Regions from separate parts of the Mesorhizobium sp. M0244 genome, predicted to be linked through region 3. Evidence: predicted binding sites of a transcription regulator. Region 3 holds the regulator's gene; each other region holds the start of a gene.

Region 1 (4,339 bases), on a different contig from region 3:
TCGACTTATGCTTTCGGCATGATCGAAGCAGAGATTTTTCGGGCGCTGGCCGATCCAACGCGTCGCGCCGTCTATGAGCGGCTCGCCGACGGCGAGATGACGGTGTCGGAACTGCGCACTGGCATGCCGGTATCGCAGCCGGCGGTATCGCAGCATCTGGCCGTGCTGCGCGGCGCCGGCCTTGTGGTCGAGCGACGGGCTGGCCGCAACGCCTATTACCGCGCCGATCCGAAGGGGCTTGCGCCGCTGCTCGGCTGGATCGAACGCTACCGTGCATTCTGGCCAGAGCGCATTGAAAGGCTCAAGACGGTTTTGAAGGATATGGACCAATGACCAGCCGAGGCAAAGAACACGCGGAAATGGCGGCAGACAAGATCGAGTTCGAGTGCGAGTTGCCCGACCCGCCGGAAAAGGTGTGGCGGGCGTTGACAGTGCCGGACCTGCTCGCGGCCTGGATGATGCCGAACGACATAAAGCCCGAAATCGGTAGCCGCTTTGCCTTTAAAACGCCGGAGGCGCCGATCGAGTGCGAAATCCTCGACGCGGATCCCGGACGCCTGCTGCGGTATTCCTGGCGGGAACGGCCGGCGCCCGGCGATGCGCAGGCCCCGCTCGACAGTCCAACGGACAGCCCAATCGACAGCATCGTCACCTTTACGCTCGACCGCACCGTTTCCGGGGGCACGCATCTGCGCATCGTCCATGATGGTTTTGCCCGGGCAGCGATGCCAGAGATCGCGATGGCAGGCGCCGGCTGCAGGCTTTCGTTTGAAGCAAGCAATCCCAGCCACAAGCAGATCGCCGCAAACACCCCGCGCCTCTTCCGGCGCGCGGCCTGAACGACAATAGTCAACGGAGAGAAACGATGAGCGGCCTTGCCAACCTGGTCCCAATGGTGATCGAGCAGTCGAGCCGCGGCGAACGCGCCTTCGACATATTTTCGCGGCTGCTGCGCGAGCGCATCGTCTTCATCAACGGGCCGATCGATGACGGCACCTCGGCGCTGGTCTGCGCCCAGCTTCTGTCGCTGGAATCCGACAATCCCGACAAGGAGGTCTCGCTCTACATCAACTCGCCGGGCGGCGTGGTGACCAGCGGTTTCGCCATCTACGATACGATGCAGTACATCAGCTGCCCGGTCTCCACCGTTTGTATGGGCTTTGCCGCCTCGATGGCCTCGTTCCTTTTGATGGCGGGCACGCCGGGGCGGCGTATCGCGCTGCCCAACACCAGCATCGTGCTGCATCAGCCTCTCGGCGGCTTCCAGGGCCAAGCCTCCGACATCCAGCGCCATGCCGAGGGCATCCTTCGCACCAAGCGGCGCATGACCGATCTTTACGCCCACCATTGCGGCCGCACCTACGAAGAAGTGGAACGCACGCTCGACCGCGACTTTTTCATGACCGCCCAGGAGGCCAAGGATTGGGGCCTTGTCGACCATGTTTTCGACACTCGCAAACAGGCCGCGTGAACGAGCGGAGCCGGCGGACGGAACTGCGGCGATTGAGCGCCCGCAATTCAGCGCCGCCGGTCTGGTCCTGCCGCTATCGCGGCATTATAGTCCGGCGATGATCGCCTGCCGTTCATCCAGCATATTGCGCTTTGCCGCCGTCGCCATTGCCGGCACGAACATGCTGGTCGGCACGGCATTTGCCCAAGATAGTTCGACGTCTTCGCAAAAGGGCGCCCTGCCCGGTGTGACCAGCGACTATCGCATCGCCGAGCCAGCCCCGCAGCCCGAGCCCGACGACGCGGTTCCCAGCAGCGGCAACGGCACGTCCAAGATCGGCGATACCGATGTTCGGATTTCCGGTAGCATAACTATCGATGTCGCTACCGGCGGGATCAGGCCCTCCAGCCGGTAAGTTCGCCTGGTATGCACCACAATCGTTGCGCCTCAAACGAACAGCCCCGCCATTGCTTTTGCAACTGACGGGGCTTCTTGGATCTGAAATCCAAATTGCCGGGAGTGTACTGCCGGCTTTTTATTTCGGATGCTTCGCGGCGTTCAGCCGACGATCCGACTAGCAGTCTCTGATTTTTGTGGGGATCGGCAGATCAACGTTTAACGGGCGGCGAAAACGCCTGACCCTGGCCACTTATACCTGCCGCGGCTCCAGCGACACGTGGAGCCTCAAGGAACTATCCGGTGGAGTCATGCCTCTGCTCTCCTTCTGTTCGTTGTGACTGTCGTCATCGAAGCGCTCATCGCATACCCTGCAGCGTCTCGCAGGCTGGCCCCAGGCCGCGAGGCCATCGAAAGACGGCCGGCTTCGTTGACGTTTGGAGTCTGCCCCCATGGCGCAGGGACGTCAACCTTGAATAGCCGATTTACCGAAAAATGTGATCGCGAGACGCTTTGTGAAGCCGGCTGCACGGGCAGCTTTTGTCAGGAGCGTGTTCGGCCTTTGTTCTTTCCGCTTGCCCGTTCGCGCGAAAGACGGTTAAACGCTTTGGTCGAGAGTTGTGGCGTCTCTCGAAAAGGCGGCGAAATTACCTACATAGGGGGGTGGTCGGGAAAACCCGCCCATCCCACGAATTCCAGATTCTGAGGCGGCGACCGGCGATGGCCGACCATAAATATCTTTCCATTCGCGGGGCACGCGAACACAATCTGAAGAATGTCGATCTCGACCTGCCGCGTGACAGCCTGATCGTCATGACCGGGCTGTCGGGGTCCGGCAAGTCGTCGCTTGCCTTCGACACCATCTATGCCGAAGGCCAGCGCCGCTATGTCGAGAGCCTTTCGGCCTATGCACGGCAATTCCTCGAAATGATGCAGAAGCCGGACGTCGACCAGATCGACGGCCTGTCGCCGGCCATCTCCATCGAGCAGAAGACCACCTCGAAGAACCCGCGTTCGACGGTCGGCACTGTCACCGAGATCTACGATTATATGCGGCTTTTGTTCGCCCGCGTCGGCATCCCCTATTCGCCGGCCACCGGCCTGCCGATCGAGAGCCAGACGGTTTCGCAGATGGTCGACCGGGTGCTTGCGGTCGAGGAAGGCACCCGGCTGTTCATTCTGGCGCCGATGGTGCGCGGCCGCAAAGGCGAGTACCGCAAGGAACTGCTCGAGTTGCAGAAGAAGGGCTTTCAGCGCGTCAAGGTCGACGGCGTCTTCTATGAGATCGCCGACGTCCCGGCGCTGGACAAAAAGTACAAGCACGACATCGACGTCGTCGTCGACCGCATCGTCGTGCGCGGCGATCTGGCGACGCGGCTCGCCGACTCCATCGAGACCGCGCTGAAGCTGGCCGACGGACTGGCGGTGGCCGAGTTCGCCGACAAGCCGCTCGACGCCAGCCAAACCGGCGAGGATTCGGTCAACAAGTCGAAGAACGAGACGCATGAGCGCATGCTGTTCTCGGAAAAGTTCGCCTGCCCGGTATCCGGCTTCACCATTCCCGAGATCGAGCCCAGGCTGTTCTCGTTCAACAATCCGTTCGGCGCCTGCCCGACCTGTGACGGTCTCGGCAGCCAGCGCGCCATCGACGCCAGCCTGGTCGTGCCCGACGAGAATGTCTCGCTGCGTGCCGGCGCCGTCAGCCCGTGGGCGAAGTCGACCTCGCCCTATTATGCGCAGACGCTGGAAGCGCTGGGCGTTGCCTATGGCTTCAAGCTTGGCGACAAGTTCAAGGATTTGAGCGAGGAGGCAAAGCAAGCCATCCTGCACGGCACCGGCGAGCGCGAAATCACCTTCCACTATGATGACGGCCTGCGCTCTTACAAGACGACCAAGACCTTCGAGGGCGTCATTCCCAATCTCGAGCGCCGCTGGAAGGAAACCGAATCAGCCTGGATGCGCGAGGAGATCGAGCGTTTCATGTCGGCCACGCCTTGCCCGGCCTGCCGCGGCTATCGGCTGAAGCCGGAGGCGCTCGCGGTCAAGATCGCCGGCAAGCACATCGGCGAGGTCACCGAGCTGTCGATCCGCAAGGCCGACCAGTGGTTCACCGATCTGCCTGCTTCCCTCAACGACAAGCAGAACGAGATTGCGGTGCGCGTGCTCAAGGAGATCCGCGAGCGGCTGCGCTTCCTCAACGATGTCGGGCTTGACTATCTGACGCTGTCGCGCAACTCCGGCACGCTGTCGGGCGGCGAAAGCCAGCGCATTCGCCTCGCCTCGCAGATCGGCTCCGGCCTGACCGGCGTCCTCTACGTGCTGGACGAGCCGTCGATCGGCCTGCACCAGCGCGACAATGCCCGCCTGCTCGACACGCTGAAGCATCTGCGCGACATCGGCAACACGGTGATCGTCGTCGAGCATGACGAGGACGCCATCCTGCATGCCGACTATGTCGTCGACATGGGCCCGGCTGCCGGCATCCATGGCGGC
Region 2 (4,339 bases), on a different contig from region 3:
GACGAACGCAGGTGGTCGGCAATGACGCGGAACGATCCTACAGTGTCCGCATCCGGATCGCGGCCAAGCGTGGACGACGCAGCGTCGATCAGGTGGCGGAACAGGTCGGTTTCGAAGACGCTTTCAACCCCTTGCAGGATGGAGGCCATGCGCTCCAAGCCCATGCCTGTGTCGATCGACGGACGTGGCAGGTCGATGCGCTCGTCTTTCGTCACCTGTTCATACTGCATGAACACCAGGTTCCAGAATTCAAGGAAACGGTCGCCATCCTCCTCAGGGCTGCCGGGAGGGCCACCCCAGATATGCTCGCCACGGTCGATGAATATCTCCGAGCACGGCCCGCAAGGTCCGGTGTCGCCCATTGCCCAGAAGTTGTCAGAGGTCGGGATGCGGATAATGCGATCGTCGGAAAAGCCGGCGATCTTCTTCCAGTAGGCGGCGGCCTCGTCGTCGGTGTGATAGACGGTGACCAGCAGCTTGTCCTTCTTCAGCCCGAATTCCCTGGTGATCAGGTTCCAGGCAAGCTCTATGGCGCGCTCCTTGAAATAGTCGCCGAAGGAGAAATTGCCGAGCATCTCGAAGAAGGTCAGGTGGCGCGCAGTGTAGCCGACATTGTCAAGGTCGTTGTGCTTGCCCCCGGCGCGAACACTCTTCTGGGCGGTCGTGGCACGCGAATAGGGCCGCTTCTCCAGACCGGTGAAAACGTTCTTGAACTGCACCATGCCGGCGTTGGTGAACATCAGCGTCGGGTCGTTGCGCGGCACCAGCGGGCTCGACGCGACGACCTCGTGACCTTCCTTGCGAAAATAGTCGAGAAATGCCGACCGGATCTCGTTGACGCCACTCATGAATACTGCCTTTTCGAGAGAACCGCCGGCCATCGGCGGAAAATAGACATGGCCTTTTAGCGGTCGCACCGCAGCCTGTCCAGAAACACGAAACGGGCTCAAATCACGGCCTTCACCGGCACTTTGAAATGGCTTCTGCCCCGCCATAAAACGCAAACCGCCGGCACGGGGCCGGCGGTTCGAAACGCATCGATTAAGCAAACTCAGATCAAAACATCAACCGAAACCTGGCTGAAGCTCCGCGGGGCGTCGCTCGCCAAGCCTACATCGCGCCGGCGTCGTCCTCGAAACCGTCGTCGCTGCTTTCGGAGCCGCCGTTCTCAAGGAATTTCTCGGCGATCAGCCCGGCATTCTGCCGCAGCGCCAGCTCGATCTCGCGCGCCGTGTCGGGATTGTCGCGCAGGAACAGTTTTGCGTTTTCGCGGCCCTGGCCGAGACGCTGGGAATTGTAGGAGAACCAGGCGCCCGACTTTTCGACCACGCCGGCCTTGACGCCGAGGTCGACCAGCTCGCCGGTCTTGGACACGCCCTCGCCATACATGATGTCGAACTCGACCACCTTAAAGGGCGGCGCCAGCTTGTTCTTGACGACCTTGACGCGGGTCTGGTTGCCGACGACCTCGTCGCGATCCTTGACCGAGCCGATGCGGCGAATGTCGAGGCGGACCGAGGCATAGAATTTCAGCGCGTTGCCGCCGGTCGTCGTCTCGGGCGAACCGAACATGACGCCGATCTTCATGCGGATCTGGTTGATGAAGATGACCATGGTGTTGGAGCGCGAGATCGAGGCGGTGAGCTTGCGCAGTGCCTGACTCATCAGGCGGGCCTGCAGGCCGGGCAGCGAATCGCCCATCTCGCCTTCGATTTCGGCGCGCGGCGTCAGCGCCGCCACCGAATCGACGACCAGCACGTCGATGGCGCCGGAGCGCACCAGCGTGTCGCAGATCTCAAGCGCCTGCTCACCGGTATCGGGCTGCGAGATCAACAGGTTTTCGAGATCGACGCCGAGCTTGCGGGCATAGACCGGGTCGAGCGCGTGCTCGGCATCGACGAAGGCGCAGATGCCGCCCTTCTTCTGGGCTTCGGCCACCGTGTGCAGCGCCAGCGTCGTCTTGCCCGAGCTTTCCGGCCCGTAGATCTCGACGATGCGGCCGCGCGGCAGGCCGCCGACGCCAAGCGCGATGTCGAGGCCAAGCGAGCCGGTCGGCACCGTTTCGATCTCGACGACCTGCTCGTTTGCGCCGAGCCGCATGATCGAGCCCTTGCCGAAGGCACGCTCGATTTGCGACAGCGCCGCATCCAGAGCCTTTGATTTGTCCACCGCTTTGTCCTCTACAAGCCGCAAAGTATTCTGAGCCATGATACATCACCCCGTGGTCGTCAATGAAGGCCGGACAATCCCGTAATCCTTGTTAGAATGTACCTTATTTGTTCTCGTTTGTCAACGGACGGCAAGCACCTGAAAAACAAACGATATCGCGATTTGTTCTATTTTTGTTTCGCGCTTTCGGCGGGAGACATACCCTGCATCCTATGCGGGGCCGTTACTGCCATGTTGCGAATCGCGCCTGTGATTGCGGGCTTCCGCAGGGCAACCTAGTCTCCTCCCGGGCAACAGCAAAGGTCATTTTGCCGGCATGATGAAATCCTCGACGATCCTGGCCGTGGGCGGCGCCTATATCGAGCGGCGCGGCCGGCTTGTCGGCGCCTTCGTGCCGGCCGCGTCGAACCCCGGCACGATGCGCGAGCATGTCGGCGGCGCCGTCTTCAACGCCTTGCGCTGTGCGGTGCGGCGCGGCGTCTCGGCCTCGCTGCTTTCGGTGCGCGGCGGCGATGCCCAAGGCGACACGGTTTTACGCGCCATCACCGAGGCCGGCATTGCCGATCTGTCGGCGGTGTTCCTCGATCGCGCGACGCCGAGCCATACGGCGTTGGTCGATAGCGACGGTGGGCTGATCGCCGGCCTTGCCGACATGGTGCTCTACGAACTGGCGCTTCCCAAGCAGATCCGCCGCGCCAAGGTGCGTGAGGCGATCGGCACCGCCGACGCGGTGCTGTGCGACGCCAACCTGCCGTCGACCGCGTTGGAGCGGCTGGCGGCGCTCGCTGCCGGCAAGCCGGTCTTTGCGCTTGCGGTCTCGTCCAGCAGAGCGGCGCGGCTGACGCCGGTGCTTGACCTTCTGGTGCTGACCTTCATGAACCGGCAAGAGGCCGGCGTGCTCGCCGGCGTGGACATAGATGCCGACGGGCGCGGCATCGTCGACGGGCTGAGACATGCAGGCTTGAAAGGCGGCGTGGTGACCGCCGGCGGCGGACCGGTGCTCGGTTTCGACGAAGCCGGCGCTTTTTCGATCTCGCCGCCGCTGCCACAAAAGCGGGCCGACGTGACCGGCGCCGGCGACGTGCTGGCGGGCGCGACGATCGCCGCCCTGCTGCGCGGCTTGACGCTGCGCGCGGCGCTGCGTGAAGGCGTCGCCGCGGCGATGCTCGCCGTCGTCGAGAGCGCCGATACGGCTGCGGCGTTCAGCGGCACCGGCTTTGCCGAGGCACTGGCGCTGGTGCCCGAGGCGCGCGAACTGGCGTGAAGTGCGCCCTGGATTGCCGGCGGCAGCTAGCGGACCGGCGCAGCCTACTTGCCGGCGCGCCGTCCCGCCTCATAGGCCCGGCGCGCCCAGATCGCCATCTCATCGGGATCGTCGAAAGCGCTTTCTGGAACGCTCCAATAGGGCATCGATACGAGCTTGCCATGGCGCGAGCCGGTATAGGTCCATTGCCGGCAACCGGCCGCTTCGAAATCCGGGGCGCTTTCGGCGTCGGCCTTCAGCATCAATTCGCCGCGGATGACGATGGCGACGATGACGCCGTCGAAGTAGATGCCTTTACCGCCGAACAGCTTGCGGATGCTGACCGGCCCGAGGCCTTCGAAAAGCTCTTCTATGCGCTCGTTGTCCATGCGGCGATCATGTCATCGGGATTTCCCCTTGTCATCGCCGCAACCGGCACCATCCTGACAAGTTCAGAATCAATTTCGTCGGAGTTTTTCATGCCGCTTCTGCTCAAGGGATCCTGCCGGTGCAATGCCGTGCGTTTCGAGGTGGAGAGCCACACGCCGGTGCCGTTCATGCTGTGCTACTGCTCGATCTGCCGCAAGCAGCAGGGCGGCGGCGGTTTTGCCATCAATCTCGGCGCCGATTACGAGACGCTGAAAATCGAGGGCAAGCGCCATCTCGGCGTCTACCGGGCTGAGATCGAGGACGACGAGCACCCGCAACGCGAGATCTCGTCAGGCCAGCGGAATTTCTGCAGGAAATGCGGGGCAGCACTCTGGCTCTACGACCCGACCTGGCCGGAGCTGGTGCACCCCTTCGCCTCGGCGATCGACACAGACCTGCCAAAGCCGCCGGAGAAGGTTCATCTGATGCTGAAATACAAGGCGAACTGGGTCGAGCCCGATATCGGCAAGGGCGACAAGGTCTTCGACGTCTATCCCG
Region 3 (4,339 bases):
TCTTGGCGCACAGGGCGAAGCCAACATGGTCGATGTCGGCGACAAGGCTGAGACGGTGCGCACGGCAGTCGCAGAGGGCTTCGTCTCGATGCGGCCCGAGACGCTGGACATGATCCTCGCCGGCGATGCCAAGAAGGGCGATGTCCTGGGCACCGCGCGCATCGCCGGTATCATGGCGGCCAAGAAGACGCATGAATTGATCCCGCTCTGTCATCCGCTGCTGCTGACCAAGATATCCGTCGATATCGAGCCGGACGCGGCGCTGCCCGGCCTGAAGGTGACAGCACTGACCCGCGTTACCGGCAAGACCGGAGTCGAGATGGAGGCGCTCACGGCCGTCTCGGTAGCTTGCCTGACGATCTATGACATGGCCAAGGCGGTCGACCGTGCCATGGTTATCTCCGGCATCAGGCTGGTTGAAAAGACCGGCGGCAAATCCGGCGACTACAAGGTCACCGGGGTCACCGGAGATGGGACCACCGGGGCGGGCCGATAATGGCGCTGGTCCCAGTTGCCGAGGCGCTCGAGCGCCTGCTGCACGGCGCAGCAGCGCTGCCGGGCGAACGCGTCGCACTGCTGGATGCCGCAGACCGCGTGCTGGCGGAGCCGGTTGTGGCGCTCCGCACCCAGCCGCCGTTCAATGCCTCCGCCATGGACGGCTATGCCGTGCGGGCCGCCGATATCGCGTCCCTACCAGCAAAGCTTTCGGTGATCGGCATGGCGCCAGCCGGACGCGGCTTTGCCGGGGCGGTGCAGCAAGGGCAAGCCGTACGCATCTTTACCGGCGCGCCGCTTCCCGAAGGCGCCGACACCATCGTCATCCAGGAGAACGTCCGCGACCTCGGCGGCGGCAGCGTCGAAGTGACGGAGCCGACGGTGCAAGGGCGCAACATCCGCCGCCTCGGGCTTGATTTCGCCAAGGGCGACGTCCTGCTGGGCCAGGGCCGCCTGCTAGATCCGGCGGCCTTGTCACTGGCAGCATCGGCCAACCACCCCGAGGTCTGCGTGGTCAAGCGGCCGCTGGTCGCCATCATCGCCACCGGCGACGAATTGCTGCCGCCGGGCAGCGAGCTTGGCCCCGACCAGATCATCTCGTCAAACGCCTATGGCGTCGCCGCCGCCGCACAGTCGGTCGGCGCGCGCGCGCTCGATCTCGGCATCGCGCCGGACCGCAAGGAGGCGATCGCTGCGCTGGTGACAAAGGCGGTGAAGGCCGGCGCGAATGTCATCGTCACGCTGGGTGGTGCCTCGGTCGGTGACCACGACTTCGTCCATGACGTGCTGACCGGGCAAGGCATGACCCTCGATTTCTGGAAGATCGCCATGCGGCCCGGCAAGCCGCTGATGTTCGGGCGGCTGGGCGACATCCGCTGCATCGGCCTGCCCGGCAATCCGGTGGCAAGCCTGGTCGGCACCCAGCTCTTCCTGAAGCCGCTGCTGGCGCGGCTCGGCGGCCGGGCCTTTCAGCAGGATATACGTCGGGCGCGGCTCGGCGCTGCCATGCCGGCCAATGATCTCAGGCAGGATTATGTGCGGGCTGTTGTCAGGCACGACGCCGGCACGCTGGTGGCGACGCCGTTCGGCATTCAGGATTCCTCAATGCTGAAAATGCTGGCCGATGCGAACGGGCTGATCGTTCGCGCACCGTTCGCACCCGCCGCGGCGGCGGATGCTCCCTGCGACGTGCTGATGTTACGCTGAACAAACCGTCAACACATTCATTAAACTTTAAACAGTTGCGGAACACAAATGGAACAGATAGTGTTTGTTCTGGGTTTGTTTTTCTGATTCTGTTGGGGGTCGCTATGCTGACACGCAAACAACACGAACTGCTGATGTTCATCCACGAAAGGCTTAAGGAAAGCGGTATCCCGCCCTCCTTCGACGAGATGAAGGAAGCGCTCGACCTGGCTTCCAAATCAGGAATCCACCGGCTGATAACGGCGCTGGAGGAGCGCGGCTTCATTCGCCGTTTGCCCAACCGGGCCCGTGCCCTGGAGGTGCTGCGCCTGCCCGACTCGATCGCCCCAGGCCTCAATGCGGCACGCAAGTTCTCGCCGAGCGTCATCCAGGGCAGTCTTGGGCAAGGCGGTCCTGGGCAGGGCAGCCTGGGACGGCAAGGCAAGCCGACATCGTCGCGCGTCCCTGCAGCCGGCAATGACGACGATGTCGTCGTCGCCGTGTCGATCCCGGTGATGGGCCGCATCGCCGCCGGTGTGCCGATCGACGCCATCCAGCACCAGACGCATTCGATCTCCGTGCCGCCGGACATGATCATGGGCGGCGAGCATTATGCGCTTGAGGTCAAAGGCGATTCGATGATCGAGGCCGGCATTTTCGACGGCGACACGGTCATCATCCGCAATGCCGATACGGCGAGCCCCGGTGAGATCGTGGTGGCTCTGGTCGACGAGGAGGAAGCGACGCTGAAGCGGTTCCGCCGCAAGGGCGCCTCGATCGCCCTGGAAGCCGCTAATCCGGCCTATGAGACGCGCATCTTCGGGCCAGACAGGGTCAAGGTGCAAGGCAAACTCGTCGGGCTGATCCGCCGCTACTGAGTTGCGCCCTTGGGTGTGGTGCCGGCTTTAGGCTTGTCGGCCTTGCGATATGGCGGCAGGCCTCTGGCCTCGCGTGAAAACTTCCGCTGCATATGCCAGGGCCGGTATGATTTTTCGACCGCGAAGCGGATTTCTGCGCGCGTTGCCGCTTGTGGATCGAAATACACGGCGGCACTTCCCGCGCGCGCCAGTTGCCGTTTGGTGACGACGAGGACCAGCCGGTCGTAGTAGCAGGGGTTATGGGCGGTGGCGTCGTCGATGACGATCAAACTGGCAAAAGCACAGGCTGGCCGCGCAGTATCCCGGTCCTTGGCTTGCGCGACAATCGCACCGGATGGATGGCGGGCAAGGCAGAGGCCCTCCGTGCAAATGAAAGGCATGCCCGCTGGCAGATCGGCTGGGTCGGCAATGTCGAATTGCGGGTCGTTCTTTCCCGGTGTTTCCGGCGCGACGATGGCCTCGGAGGTCAGGGCGCGTTTCCAGTTGTCGATGGTGAATTCATTCGGGCGTGCTCGGTTGACCGCGAGTTCACCGCTGCCGATCGGCAGCGCGACCAGCCGTGCGTCCTCCGAGATCAATACGTCGGGTGCGCGCGTCTGCGTAGTCGTCAGCAAGCCGGCGAGCGCGAAAGGAAGTGCCGCGAGCCGCAGCCAGGTCGTGGCCATGCTGGCAATTATGAGACCGATCGTCACCAGAAGGACCGATCTCAGCGAAATCAGCCCGACCGCGTCGATCGGCGAGCGCTCGGAGATCCATCCGGACAGGGCGATCATCGCCGTCAGCCCCTTGCCCATCACATAGAGGAAAGGCCCATCCGCGCCGAACGGCATCGCCAGCGCGCTGAGGACCGCGCAAGGCATGACGACCAGCGAGACAATGGGCATGATCGCCAGATTGGCGAACAGGCTGAGCGGCGCCACGCGCTGGAAATGCCATATAGCGAAAAGCGCCGTGGCGCCCCCTGCAATGATCGAGGTCATCGCGAGGCCGCCCATGCCCAACAGAACCTTTCGGGTGGCGAAGCGTAGCGGCGACCGCCGCGGTGGCGGCGTGGTGGCCCTGCCGGCGCGGTAATCGGACCAGCCGGCATAGGCGCCGACAAGGGCCGCAGTCGCGGCGAAGGACATCTGGAAACTCGGACCGACCACCTCGTGCGGCGACACCAGGATGACCGCGATGGCCGAGATCGCCAGATTGCGCATGGTGAGCGCGGCCCGGTCGAACAGCACGGCGATAAGCATCACCGCCAGCATGATGAAGCTGCGTTCGGCCGCCACCACGATGCCGGAAAAGACGAGGTACGCCGCAATCGAAAAAAGCGCGGCGGCTGCGGCATATTTCTTGACCGGCCGTCGCGATGAGAAGTTGGGAAACAGCGCAAAGGCGCCGCGCAGGAGGGCCATGATGGTGCCGGCGACCAACGCCATATGCAGCCCTGAGATGGAGATGATGTGGTAGATGCCGGTACGCCGCATCGCTTCGTTGATCTCCTCGGGAATGCCGGCGCGCACGCCGACGATCAGCGCGGCTGCAATTTCCCCCTCGGCGCCGCCGATGCGGCTGCGGATATGGTCGGCGATCGATTCGCGGGCATCCTCGACCGCCGAAGAAAGCCGCGCAGCAAGCGGCATGCCGCCCGACGGCACGACTTTTGGATTGCCGAGGAAAAAGCCGCTGCCGCCGATACCGGCAAAATAGCTGTCGAAGGAGAAGTCGTAGCTGTCGGGCCGCACCGGGCCGGTCGGCGGCAGCAGCCGCACATAGCCGGTGATCTCGGAACC
Region 4 (4,339 bases), on a different contig from region 3:
ACGATCTCGAGCCTGCGGCGCGCGCAATCCAGCCGGCCATCGGCAAGGCGCTTTCCGTGCTGAACAAGGCCGGAGCCGGTTTTGCCCGGATGTCGGGTTCCGGCGCCACTTGCTTCGGGCTGTTCGAGACCGGCAATGTGGCCAAGCGCGCGGCCGTCGATATCCGCGGCCGCCATCCCGACTGGTTTGTCGCAGCAACGCGAAGCCTGACCTCGGAGGCTGAGGCCCATGGCCAGGATTGACGAGAGCCGCCCCTTCGTTCCCGTGCGCATCGCGGTGCTGACCGTTTCCGATACGCGCAGCCTCGCCGACGACAAATCCGGACAGACGCTGGCCGACCGCATCACGAAGGCCGGCCACGTTCTCGCCGCCCGCGACATCGTCACCGACGACCTGGAAAAGATCCGCGACAGAGTCCTGGGCTGGTCGAAGGACGATGCGATCGATGTCGTCATCACCACCGGCGGGACCGGCTTCACCGGCCGCGATGTGACGCCTGAAGCGCTGGAGCCGATCTTCGAAAAGCGCATGGACGGCTTTTCCCAAGTGTTCCACCGCATCTCCTACGACAAGATCGGCACCTCGACGATCCAGAGCCGGGCAACTGGCGGCGTCGTCAACGCCACCTTCGTCTTTGTGCTGCCGGGCTCGCCCGGCGCCTGCAAGGACGCCTGGGACGGCATCTTGAAGCCGCAGCTCGACTACCGGCACATGCCCTGCAACTTCGTCGAGATCATGCCGCGGTTGGACGAGCATTTGCGGCGCGGCTGAGACGGAGCGAGGTATCGGCCGGACGACACCGCCTCAGCGAATGACCGGCTCGCCGTGAAAGCGCCGGCGCGACGGCGGCGAGACGCCGAAGCCGACTTCCATCATCAGCCGCGGCGTGCGCGTCGGCACGGTGCCCATATGGAAGCCGAACGGATCCTCGACAAAGCCGAGGCCGGCCGGCCCGGTCAGCGTGACCGGGCTCTGCTCGCCGTAGACGCCCAGCACCTCTTCCGCCGAGTGGCCGACCAGCAGCGTCAGCTGATGCTTCAGGATGCGGCGGTTGTGGGAGCCGCGGACATAGACATGCGGCCCGGTGTCGGCGTCGACCGGCACCAGGTAGAAAAAGAACTTCAGCATGCGCCAGTCGTCGAGGTCGAAATGGTATTTGCCGAGCGAGGCCATGTTCTTGTCGGCGTCCGAGACGCCACCGGTCGGAAAGCTCCACCAGACGCGGGTCGTGATCAGCTTGGCCTGGCTGCCGAGATAGTGTGCCGCGACGTCGAGAAGCAGCGGATCGCGCTGCACGGCGACCGCAGCGCTGCAGTCGAGAACCCGCTCGAAATAGTGACCGCTGAGCAGCGGTCGGCCGAAATGCTTTTCGGCATCGGCGTGTTTTTCGGGCAGGAATTCGAGCCGGCGGTCGAAATTGCCGAAGCATGGCGTGCGCTCGGCGAAGCGGGCGATCTCCTCATGGATGGCGGCCGGCAGCGTCAGGCCCGAATAGAGCCCCTCGGAGCGCAGCGCGCCGACGACGGCATCGCGGTCGACGCCGGCGAACATCGTTTCACCGACATTGCGCGCCGGCGGAACGGGCTTTGCACCGCGCCAGTGCAGCCGCCGCGCCGGCATGGTGCGCGCCAGCATGAACATCGGCAACCATGCCGGATTCTCGCGAAGGTCGGACAGGTAGGTCGGGATCCGGGCGGCGATGCGGCGCAGCGTACCGCCGTTGCGTGCGATCGCCTCGAGGCTTGCAGCGCCGGATTTGTCAGGGCTTGAAAGGGTCATCGGGGTCCTCAAATGTCTGGGGAACAGCATCGACGATAGTCGTCGCCGCTCCGGCACATCCCAAACCCTATTCGCCCGTTTCGCCGGGAATGGTACCCCCCAGCCACGTTTTGTGCAATGCACAATAAATGAAACCTCGGCAAAAATTCGCTTCGGCAGTTCCCCGAACCGAGACGGTAAGGCGTCACTTCCGCGGCGCCACCCATATCTCGGCGTCGAGCCTTCTTGTCGCCAGGCCGCGGGCAATCGCTTCGGCGCTGCGGGCGCTCTTAGACAGCGCCGCGGCCTGACGCTTGCTGATCACCAAGCCTTCGGCGAGAGCGCGATTTCCGGCAAAGACGCGCGACAGGAACGGCGCGCGGCTGCCGCGTGCCCGCGAAAACCGCGCCGCCATGGTTTGCCTCGCCGTATGAGCGACGACCTCGTCGATCCAGCCCTCCCCCAGCCGCGCTCCCGGCTCCAGCAAAAGCAGCCACTCGCCTTTGGCCTGCCTGATGCCGGCAGCGATGCCGCCGCTGACATAGTGGCAGCCGGCATGTTCGGCGACGCGGTGCGTCTGGTCGGTCGAGCCGGTGTCGCAGACGACGACGTCGCGCACCACGCCCTCGACCGCGCCGCCGATCAGCGAGGCGAGCGTGCGGGCAAGGCCCTCCTCGTCATTCAGGGTTTCGATCAGAACGCTGAGCATCTTTAGCCGAATAGCGGAAAGCGCTGGGCTGCGCCAGTTTTTGCGGCGTGCCGCTAAAAAGTTCTTGCTTTGTTCTCACCAATCAAATAGGAATAGTTTCCATGAGCAGAGCGATTCGACAGCGGGCAGACAGTCCCTGGGAGAGGGCCAAAATGGAACAGATCGTGCGTGCCGATATTGCAGCCTTCGGAGCTGGCAGGGCCGAGATGGCGAATGCGATGATCGAGCAGAGCGGCATGCGCGTGCGTCCGGAACGCAATCGCGGCAGGTCGGCGGGCATCAATCCGTCCGGCCGTTTCGAGCCGGTCAGCCGGCATGTGTTCGACGACGGCTGGAATTCGCTGGAGGAGCTGCCGCCCTTCAAGACCGAGGTACAGGTCGAGAAGCCGCGCACCATCATCACCCGCAACGAATCGCCCGACATCTCCTTCGATCGCTCGATCAACCCCTATCGCGGCTGCGAGCATGGCTGCGTCTATTGTTTCGCACGGCCGACGCACAGCTTCATGGGCCTGTCGGCGGGGCTGGATTTCGAATCGAAGCTGTTCGCCAAGCCGGATGCGGCGCGGCTGCTCGACAAGGAATTGTCGAAGGATAATTACCAGCCGCGCACCATCGCCATCGGCACCAACACCGATCCCTATCAGCCGATCGAGAAGCAATACCGGATCATGCGCGAGATCCTCGAAGTGCTGGAGGCGCGCGGGCATCCGGTCGGCATCGTCACCAAATCGGCGCTGGTGACACGCGACATCGACATCCTGTCGCGCATGGCCGAGCGCGGGCTGGCTAAGGTGGCATTGTCGGTGACGACAATGGACCGGATGTTGGCCAGAACGATGGAGCCACGCGCGTCGACGCCGACCAAGCGGCTGGAGGCGATCCGGCAGCTTTCGGATGCCGGCATTCCGGCCTCGGTCATGGTCGCGCCGATCATCCCCGGACTGACCGACCCGGAGATGGAGCGCATCCTCGATTCGGCGCGGGCCGCAGGCGCGCGCGAGTCGGGCTATGTGCTGCTGCGCCTGCCGCTGGAGGTCGCGCCGATCTTCAAGGACTGGCTGCTGCGCCACTATCCTGACCGCTATCGCCACGTCATGTCGCTGATCCGTTCGATGCGCGACGGCAAGGACTACGATTCGGAATGGGGCAAGCGCATGAAAGGCTCCGGCCCCTATGCCTGGCAGATCGGACGGCGCTTCGAGATCGCCGCCAAGCGGCTCGGCCTCAATGCCGAGCGGCGCTCGCTGCGGACCGACCAGTTCATCCCCGCTGCCAAGGCAACCGAGCAGCTGATGCTGCTGTGAAGTCTTTGTTTATGCATGTCGTTTTCCCAAAACCGCGACACACTTTTGGGCGACATGCAGTGTTGGCGCCGGCCGCCATTGGCTGGGGCGAAAAATCCCGTCCGGCCTGTCCTGTCCCCGGGCTTCAGACGGTAACCCTCCGGGTCCGGTGCCCCGCCCGACCCAGAGGGACTTGCGGAGAATCGGAGCCGATGCGAACCTCGCCGCACCATGGCTCGCGCGCGTTCCGATTCTCCGCTTCTCTTCGAAATCGTCGAGAAACCCGACTTCTCCTTCGAAACGAAGGCGATGGCCGAAGGCCTGTGGCCGGTGGCGGGGATGGACGAGGCCGGTCGCGGCCCGCTCGCCGGGCCGGTCGTTGCGGCAGCGGTGGTGCTCGATCCTGCCAACATCCCCGATGGGCTCGACGATTCCAAGCGGCTGACGCATTTGCAGCGCGAGGCGCTGTTCCTGAAAATCCTCGGCTCGGCCTTGGCCGTGTCGATGGCGTCGGTCAGCGCGGAAGGCATCGATGCCAGCAACATCCTCAAGGCCAGCCTAGAGGCGATGCGCCGTGCCTTGGCCG

Evidence for each region. Region 3 encodes LexA, which represses DNA repair genes until DNA is damaged. Its sites were predicted from a motif close to TGTTCNNNNTGTGTTCNG; they were not measured.
Region 1: uvrA (excinuclease ABC subunit UvrA) is a predicted target of LexA. The motif match lies at 2,399-2,416, and genes of this name have one in related genera.
Region 2: recA (recombinase RecA) is a predicted target of LexA. The motif match lies at 2,333-2,350, and genes of this name have one in related genera.
Region 4: NKJ08_RS08455 (PA0069 family radical SAM protein) is a predicted target of LexA. The motif match lies at 2,527-2,544, and genes of this name have one in related genera.

The regions. Positions count from the first base shown of each region.
Region 1 covers NZ_JAMYSE010000047.1:3,955-8,293, forward strand. Annotated here, with positions in the region: gene NKJ08_RS23930 (ArsR/SmtB family transcription factor) at 19-333, shown strand; gene NKJ08_RS23935 (SRPBCC family protein) at 330-839, shown strand; gene NKJ08_RS23940 (ATP-dependent Clp protease proteolytic subunit) at 866-1,471, shown strand; gene NKJ08_RS23945 (hypothetical protein) at 1,569-1,865, shown strand; gene uvrA (excinuclease ABC subunit UvrA) at 2,567-4,339, shown strand, end outside.
Region 2 covers NZ_JAMYSE010000037.1:54,383-58,721, reverse strand. Annotated here, with positions in the region: gene alaS (alanine--tRNA ligase) at 1-848, opposite strand, end outside; gene recA (recombinase RecA) at 1,111-2,208, opposite strand; gene NKJ08_RS21250 (carbohydrate kinase family protein) at 2,486-3,433, shown strand; gene NKJ08_RS21245 (TfoX/Sxy family protein) at 3,478-3,801, opposite strand; gene NKJ08_RS21240 (GFA family protein) at 3,892-4,339, shown strand, end outside.
Region 3 covers NZ_JAMYSE010000006.1:2,034-6,372, reverse strand. Annotated here, with positions in the region: gene moaC (cyclic pyranopterin monophosphate synthase MoaC) at 1-496, shown strand, start outside; gene NKJ08_RS06885 (molybdopterin molybdotransferase MoeA) at 496-1,701, shown strand; gene lexA (transcriptional repressor LexA) at 1,806-2,558, shown strand; gene NKJ08_RS06875 (ComEC/Rec2 family competence protein) at 2,552-4,339, opposite strand, start outside.
Region 4 covers NZ_JAMYSE010000007.1:156,733-161,071, reverse strand. Annotated here, with positions in the region: gene NKJ08_RS08475 (4-(cytidine 5'-diphospho)-2-C-methyl-D-erythritol kinase) at 1-242, shown strand, start outside; gene moaB (molybdenum cofactor biosynthesis protein B) at 229-771, shown strand; gene NKJ08_RS08465 (phytanoyl-CoA dioxygenase family protein) at 805-1,779, opposite strand; gene NKJ08_RS08460 (glycosyltransferase) at 1,964-2,467, opposite strand; gene NKJ08_RS08455 (PA0069 family radical SAM protein) at 2,620-3,774, shown strand; gene rnhB (ribonuclease HII) at 3,985-4,339, shown strand, end outside.